Regions from separate parts of the Streptomyces sp. NPDC048696 genome, predicted to be linked through region 1. Evidence: riboswitches for the same ligand, from Rfam matches in the RefSeq annotation. Region 1 holds a riboswitch; the other holds the start of a gene.
What was found. Region 1 has a riboswitch for thiamine pyrophosphate ahead of ACGFRG_RS17940 (thiamine ABC transporter substrate binding subunit). Riboswitches for the same ligand answer to the same signal wherever they lie in the genome.
Positions count from the first base shown of each region.

Region 1 (4,067 bases):
TCAAGGACAAGGAGTCCGGCGAGGACGAGGTCCGCCGTGCGGAGAAGGAGCTCGACGACACCACCGCGAAGTACGTCGCGCAGGTGGACGAGCTCCTCAAGCACAAGGAAGCCGAGCTGCTAGAGGTCTGATGAACGACTCTTCCTGGGGGGCTCCGCCGACCCCTGAGCACTGGGGGCCGTCCGACCAGGGGCCTTCCCGGGAGGTGGCTTCGGCGGGTCCTGCCTACGATGCGTATGACGCCCCGTCCCGGACGCAGCCCATGCCCATCGTGCCCGACGCGGGGCCGGCCGCCGAAGGCCGCGAAGCACGTGACCGGGGGACCGCTCGGCTGAGCGGGCCCCTGTTCCGCGAAGAGACGCCGCAGGAGCCCATGCCCAGCTCGGTACCACCTTCGACTCCGCAGCAGCCGCAGCGGCCCGCGCAGCCGGAGAAGAAGCGGGCCGGACGTGATCTGCGGGCCGCGATAGGGGTCGGCGTCGGGCTCGGCGCGGTCATCCTGGCCTCGCTGTTCGTGGTCAAGGCAGTCTTCGTCGGTGTGATCGCGCTGGCGGTCGTCGTCGGGCTGTGGGAGCTCACCTCCCGGCTCGACGAGCGCAAGGGCATCAAGGCCCCGCTGGTGCCGCTCGCGGTCGGCGGTGCGGCGATGGTCGTCGCCGGTTACGCGCGCGGTGCCGAGGGCGCCTGGGTCGCGATGGCGCTGACCGCGCTCGCGGTGCTGGTGTGGCGGATGACGGAGAAGCCCGAGGGCTATCTCAAGGACGTCACGGCGGGCGTCTTCGCGGCGTTCTACGTGCCGTTCCTGGCCACGTTCGTCGCGATGATGCTGACCGCCGACGACGGGCCGTGGCGGGTGTTCGTCTTCCTGCTGCTGACCGTGGTCAGCGACACGGGCGCGTACGCGATCGGCTGGCGGTTCGGCAAGACCAAGCTGGCGCCGCGCATCAGCCCCGGCAAGACCCGCGAGGGCCTGGTCGGCGCGGTGACGTTCGCGATGGCGGCGGGCGCGCTGTGCATGCAGTTCCTCATCGACGACGGCCAGTGGTGGCAGGGCCTGCTCCTGGGTCTCGCGGTCGCGGCCAGCGCCACGCTCGGCGACCTCGGGGAGTCGATGATCAAGCGGGATCTCGGCATCAAGGACATGGGCACGCTGCTGCCCGGCCACGGCGGCATCATGGACCGCCTGGACTCCCTGCTGCCGACGGCACCGGTGGTGTGGCTGCTGCTGGTCGTCTTCGTCGGCGGCGGCTGAGCCGCCCCGGTACTCTGGAGGGGCGCGCCGTATGACGGCGCGCCCCTTTTCCGCCCCGCACACCGCGGGGGTGATCCTGTGAGGTCTCCCGGCTCCGGCAGCGTCCTGCCGCCCGCTGTGCATCAGCGGAGGTCGCCGACCTCGTCGTACTGAGGAGTACCGCTCATGGCCCCCCGCCCCGCTCCGGGAGAACTGACTTTCGTGGCCCCCCGCGGAGCGAAGCGGCCGCCGCGGCACCTCGCCGACCTCTCGCCCGCCGAGCGCAAGGAAGCCGTCGCCGCGATCGGCGAGAAGCCGTTCCGTGCCAAGCAGCTCTCGCAGCACTACTTCGCGCGGTACGCGCACGACCCGGCCCAGTGGACCGACATCCCGGCGGGCGCGCGCGCCAAGCTCCAGGAGGAGCTGCTGCCGGACCTGATGTCGGTGGTGCGGCACATCTCGTGCGACGACGACACCACCCGTAAGACGCTGTGGCGGCTGCACGACGGGACGCTGGTGGAGTCGGTGCTCATGCGCTACCCGGACCGGGTCACCATGTGCATCTCCTCGCAGGCGGGCTGCGGCATGAACTGCCCGTTCTGCGCGACCGGCCAGGCGGGCCTGGACCGCAACCTGTCGACCGCCGAGATCGTGCACCAGATCGTCGACGGCATGCGCGCCCTGCGCGACGGCGAGGTCCCCGGCGGACCGGCGCGCCTGTCGAACATCGTCTTCATGGGCATGGGCGAGCCGCTCGCCAACTACAAGCGGGTCGTCGGCGCCATCCGCCGCCTCACCGACCCGGAGCCCGACGGCCTGGGCCTGTCCCAGCGCGGCATCACCGTCTCCACCGTCGGCCTGGTCCCCGCGATGCTGCGCTTCGCCGACGAGGGCTTCAAGTGCCGCCTCGCCGTGTCGCTGCACGCCCCGGACGACGAGCTGCGCGACACGCTGGTGCCGGTCAACACCCGCTGGAAGGTCCGCGAGGTCCTGGACGCGGCCTGGGAGTACGCGGAGAAGTCGGGCCGCCGCATCTCCATCGAGTACGCGCTGATCCGCGACATCAACGACCAGGCCTGGCGGGGTGACCTGCTCGGCCGCCTCCTCAAGGGCAAGCGGGTGCACGTCAACCTGATCCCGCTGAACCCGACGCCCGGCTCCAAGTGGACCGCCTCGCGGCCCGAGGACGAGAAGGCGTTCGTCGAGGCGATCGCCGCCCACGGCGTGCCGGTGACCGTCCGCGACACCCGTGGCCAGGAGATCGACGGAGCGTGCGGCCAGCTCGCCGCGTCCGAGAGGTAGTCTGGGCTCGAAAATCTGCATATTCCGACAGGGGAGCGCCACAGCGCTGAGAGTGCGACACCGTCAGGTCGCAGACCCTCTGAACCTTGCCCAGGTCATTCTGGGTAGGAAGTTCGGTCATCACTCAAGCTGTTGCGCCCTGCCCACCGGCCGCCCGTCCGGGCCCGGTGGGCAGGGCCGCGTCTCTTCCTGGTCATGTCCAGGAGGAAGAAATGAGCAGTACCAAGAAGCTGGCGGCCGCCTCGCTCGCCGCCGCCCTCGGCGTCAGCACGCTCGCCGCGTGCGGCGGCAAGTCCGACAGCGGCTCGAAGTCCGACGGCGGGACCAGGTCCAAGACGGTGACGCTGGTCAGCCACGACTCGTTCGCCGCCTCCGACGCCGTGCTCAAGGAGTTCACGGCGCAGACCGGCTACACGGTCAAGGTCCTCAAGAGCGGCGACGCGGGCGCCGCCCTCAACCAGGAGATCCTCACCAAGGGCTCGCCGCGCGGCGACGTCTTCTTCGGCGTGGACAACACCCTGCTCTCGCGCGCCCTCGACCACGGGATCTTCACGCCGTACCAGGCCAAGGGCCTGGACCGGGTGGCCGCCGACGCCCAGCTCGACAAGGACAAGCACCGGGTCACGCCCATCGACACCGGTGAGATCTGCGTCAACTACGACAAGAAGTACTTCGCGGACAAGAAGCTGACCCCGCCGAGCTCCTTCGACGACCTGATCAAGCCCGAGTACAAGAACCTGCTGGTCACGGAGAACGTCGCCACCTCCTCGCCCGGCCTCGGCTTCCTCCTCGGCAGCGTCGCCAAGTACGGGGACGACGGCTGGCAGGACTACTGGAAGAAGCTGAAGGCCAACGGCGTCAAGGTCGACGACGGCTGGGAGCAGGCCTACAACCAGGACTTCTCCGGCTCGGCCGGCGGAAAGAAGGCCAAGGCGGAGCGGCCGCTGGTCGTCAGCTACGCCTCCAGCCCGCCCGCCGAGGTCGTGTTCGCCAAGCCGCAGCGCACCGAGGCCCCCACCGCCGTCGCCACCGGCACCTGCTTCCGCCAGACCGAGTTCGCGGGCCTGCTCAAGGGCGCCAAGAACGAGGCCGGCGGCAAGGCGCTCCTCGACTTCCTGATCACCAAGAAGTTCCAGGAGGACATGCCGCTGAACATGTTCGTGAACCCGGTGGTCAAGGACGCGGCGCTGCCCGAGGCCTTCACCAAGTTCGGCGCCGCCTCCACCGAGAAGCACGACGTGGCCCCCGACAAGATCTCCAAGAACCGTGAGCAGTGGGTCAAGACGTGGTCCTCGCTCGTGCTGAAGTAGTACGCGCCCCACGCGCGAAGAGGGCGCGGGCGAACGCGGTGCGGCTGGGTCTGATGGCCCTGCCGCTCGCGTTCTTCGCGCTCTTCTTCGCCTGGCCCGTCGCCGCCATCGTGGGGCGCGGGCTGCGGGTGGACGGCGTCTGGCAGTTCGGCCGGATCGGCGAGGTGGTCACCGAGCCGGACATCGGGCACGTCCTGTGGTTCACCACCTGGCAGGCGCTCGCC
Region 1 is NZ_JBICVJ010000007.1:368,494-372,560, forward strand. Features, by position in the region: gene frr (ribosome recycling factor) at 1-131, shown strand, start outside; gene ACGFRG_RS17930 (phosphatidate cytidylyltransferase) at 131-1,252, shown strand; gene rlmN (23S rRNA (adenine(2503)-C(2))-methyltransferase RlmN) at 1,418-2,533, shown strand; TPP riboswitch at 2,553-2,662, shown strand; gene ACGFRG_RS17940 (thiamine ABC transporter substrate binding subunit) at 2,746-3,843, shown strand; gene ACGFRG_RS17945 (iron ABC transporter permease) at 3,897-4,067, shown strand, end outside.

Region 2 (4,067 bases), on a different contig from region 1:
GCGCGTTCCAGAGGTTCCGCTCGCCCTTCTCGGTCTTGGGCGCCCAGAACTCGAACGAATACGTCGTCTCACCGGTCGCGAGCATCTCGCGCACGGTGCGCGCGCGATGAGTCCTGGTGGAAGCTGTGCCAAGGGCCATACTCGCAGGTTAGCCAGGCCCTGCCGGTCGCCCAACAAGGGGAAGGTAATTTGTCCGCGTTGTCGGACTCTTGTCCACCCCTCGGACAAATGACCTTTACCGAGCCACCGCGCGTTCACGTATGCGCTTCGCCAGGTTCGCCGTCGCCGCCGCGGGGTCGTCCGCCTCGGTGATCGCGCGGACGACCACGATCCGGTCCGCGCCCGCGTCCAGCACCTCGTCGAGGTTGCTCGCGTCGATGCCGCCGATGGCGAACCAGGGCCGCGTGGTGCCGAGCGAGGCCGTGTAGCGCACCAGGTCGAGGCCCGGGGCGTGGCGGCCCGGCTTGGTCGGGGTCGGCCAGCAGGGGCCGGTGCAGAAGTAGTCCACGCCCGGCTCGACGGCGGCCGCGAAGGCCTCCGCGTCGGCGTGGGTGGAGCGCCCGATCAGGACCTCGTCGCCGAGGATCGCGCGGGCCGCCGGGACCGGCAGATCGCCCTGGCCCAGGTGCAGCACGTCCGCGCCGACGGCGTGCGCCACGTCCGCCCGGTCGTTCACCGAGAGCAGCTTGCCGTGCCGTCGGCAGGCGTCGGCGAAGACGGCCAGGTGCTCCAGCTCCTCGGCGGCCTCCATGCCCTTGTCCCGCAGCTGGACGATGTCCACGCCCGAGGAGAGCACGGCGTCCAGGAACGCGGGCAGGTCGCCCTGGCGCCTGCGCGCGTCCGTGCAGAGGTAGAGCCGGGCGTCGGCGAGCCGCTCACGGGCCGTGGGCATGAAGGTCCCCCGTTGGGTCCGGTGCGGTACGGACCGGGCGATCCGGTCCGTACCCACCTGTCGAACGATCAGGTCAGACGGCGAGCGCCTGGGCGCGGCGCTTCACCTCCGTGCCGCGATTCTCGCTCAGGGCCTGCGCGGGGGTGCCGGGCAGGGTCGGGTCGGGGGTGAAGAGCCATTCCAGCATCTCTTCGTCGGAGTAGCCGTCGTCCCGCAGGAGCGTCAGGGTCCCGGCCAGGCCCTTGACGACCTTGTCGCCGTCGATGAAGGCGGCGGGCACCTGCAGCGTCCGCCTCTCACCGCGGCGCACGGCGATGAGCTGGCCCTCCTTGACCAGCTGCCGCACGCGCGTCACCTCGACATCGAGCATCTCCGCGATGTCGGGGAGGTGGAGCCAGGCGGGGACGAGTGCATCGGTTTTTGCGTCAATCTCGGTCACGGGACAAGCCTGCCATCTGCCACTGACAGCCGGTAGCCGGAGCTCAGCCAGCTGCCGCCTTGAGAGGGACGGACGGGTCGGCGGCGCGGGCCGGATCCAGTGCCGCACCTGCCTCGATGAGCTTGCGGCCCTGCGCCAGATCGCGCGGTCGGCCGACGGCCAGGAGGGCGACGAGCACCCCGTCCCGCAGCCAGCACACGGTCCACGCGGCGCCCGACGGGTCGCCCCGCCACAGCAGCCGGTCGGCGCCGCGGTGGTGGCCGACGTACTGCACGAACCGCCCGAACTGCTCCGACCAGAAGTACGGCACCGGGTCGTACGGCCGCACCGCCTCGCCGACGATGTCCGCGGCGACCGTGCGCGGCCCCTGCAGGGCGTTGTCCCAGTGGTGGATGAGCAGCCGCTCTCCGTACCTTCCCGAAGGGAAGGAGGCGCAGTCGCCGACCGCGTACACATCGGGCAGCGAGGTGCGCAGCCGGTCGTCGGCCGTGATGGCGCCTTCGCGGCCGCGCTCGATGCCGGTGCCCTCCAGCCAGTCGGTGGTGGGCCGGGCGCCGATGCCGACGACGACCGCGTCGGCCGCCAGGCGCCGCCCGTCCGCGAGCAGGACAGCGCCGGGTTCGAGGGCCGCCACGCGCGCGCGGGTGAGCAGTTCGGCGCCGCTCTCCGCGTACCAGGCCGCCATCGGCTCGGTGACCTCGGCGGGCAGCGCGCCCGCGAGCGGCCGCTCGGCCGCCTCGACGACGGTGACCGCGCAGCCCGCCTCGCGCGCGGCCGTGGCGAACTCGGCGCCGATCCAGCCCGCCCCCACCACCACGATCCGCCGCTGGTCGCTCAGGACCGCGCGCAGCCGTCCGGCGTCGTCCAGGGTGCGCAGCAGATGCACGTCGGGCAGCTCCGAAATACCCGGCAGGGTGATGGGTTCCGCGCCGGAGGCGATCACCAGGACGTCGTACGGGACGGGACCGGACGCGGTGTCGATCTCGTGCTCACGCGCGCGTACGCCGGTGACGCTCTCGCCCAGACGGAGCGCCACGCCGAGCCCGTCGAAGTCCACCTCGAAGGCCGAGCCCTCCGCCTTGCCGAGCAGCACCGCCTTGGAGAGCGGGGGCCGGTCGTACGGCTGGTGGGGCTCGGCCCCGATGAGGGTGATCCGGCCCGGAAAGCCCTGTTCACGCAGGGCCACCGCCGTCTGGACGCCGGCCATGCCCGCGCCGACGACGACCACGTGCCGCTGTTCCGCATGCGTCTGCTGTTCGCTCACCTGATCACCATAAACATCTGACGAAGCGTCAGGTACCCCGGCTCGGACGCTCCCTACTGCCGACGGGGCGCTGGGGTTAGTCTGGCCGACGTACCGCCGTCGTCCAGGGGCCCTGCCCCGAGGGCCCCGGCGGGACGAAAACCATCTCGCGGGAGCCCGGACGCACCGGGCTGAGAGGGAGGCTGAGGCGGCCTCCGACCGTACGAACCTGATCCGGGTCATGCCGGCGAAGGGAGGGGCTGGACGCCCATGCATTCATCCGAGAACGGGTCGGACGTGCTCGTCGTCGGAGGCGGCATCATCGGCCTCGTGACGGCCTGGCGGGCCGCGCAGCGCGGGCTGCGCACCGCGCTCGCCGACCCCGAACCGGGCGGCGGGGCCGCCCAGGTGGCCGCGGGCATGCTCGCCGCCGTCACCGAACTGCACTACGGCGAGGAGACACTGCTCGGCCTCAACCTGGCCTCCGCACACCGCTATCCGGACTTCGTGGCGGAGCTGGAGCAGGCGAGCGGCCAGGAGACCGGCTATCGCGCCTGCGGCACGCTCGCGGTGGCCCTGGACGCCGACGACCGCGCCCATCTGCGCGAACTGCACGCGCTCCAGCAGCGCTCCGGGCTCGACTCGCAGTGGCTGACCGGGCGCGAGTGCCGACGGCTCGAACCGATGCTGGCACCCGGCGTACGCGGCGGCCTGCGCGTCGACGGCGACCACCAGATCGACCCGCGCCGGCTCGCCGGAGCGCTGGTCGTGGCGTGCGAGCGGGCCGGGGTCCGGTTCCACCGCGCGTGGGCCGAACGGCTCTCGGTGGTACGGGAGCGGGCCACCGGCGCCGTCCTGACCGACGGGAGGGCGCTCACCGCGGACCAGGTGGTGCTCGCGGGCGGCAGCCTCAGCGGGCGCCTCGCGGGCGTCCCGGCCGAGCTGCTGCCGCCGGTGCGGCCGGTCAAGGGCCAGGTGCTGCGGCTCACCGTGCCGCCCGCGTACGCGCCGTTCCTGTCCCGCACGGTCCGCGCGGTGGTCCGGGGCAGCCATGTCTATCTGGTGCCGCGCGCCGACGGCGAGCTCGTGGTGGGCGCCACCAGCGAAGAGCTGGGCTGGGACACCACGGTCACCGCCGGCGGGGTCTACGAGCTGCTGCGCGACGCGCACGAGCTGGTGCCCGGCATCACCGAGCTGCCGCTGACCGAGACCCGCGCCGGGCTGCGCCCGGGCTCGCCCGACAACGCGCCGCTGCTCGGCCCGACCGCGCTGCCCGGCCTGCACCTGGCCACCGGCCACTACCGCAACGGGGTGCTGCTCACCCCCGTCACCGGCGACGCGCTCGCGCACGCGCTGACCACCGGTGAACTGCCGGACGAGGCCCGACCCTTCACCCCCCGCCGTTTCACCTCCGCCCCGGCGGAGTCCGCACCGCAGGAGCTGACCGTATGACCGTCTCCGTGCTGACCGTCTCCGTGAACGGCGAGGTACGC
Region 2 is NZ_JBICVJ010000004.1:245,304-249,370, reverse strand. Features, by position in the region: gene metF (methylenetetrahydrofolate reductase [NAD(P)H]) at 1-139, opposite strand, end outside; gene thiE (thiamine phosphate synthase) at 236-892, opposite strand; gene ACGFRG_RS10300 (Rv2175c family DNA-binding protein) at 966-1,331, opposite strand; gene ACGFRG_RS10295 (NAD(P)/FAD-dependent oxidoreductase) at 1,375-2,595, opposite strand; TPP riboswitch at 2,734-2,847, shown strand; gene thiO (glycine oxidase ThiO) at 2,845-4,026, shown strand; gene thiS (sulfur carrier protein ThiS) at 4,023-4,067, shown strand, end outside.
Region 2: another riboswitch for thiamine pyrophosphate. It lies ahead of thiO (glycine oxidase ThiO); the one in region 1 lies ahead of ACGFRG_RS17940 (thiamine ABC transporter substrate binding subunit).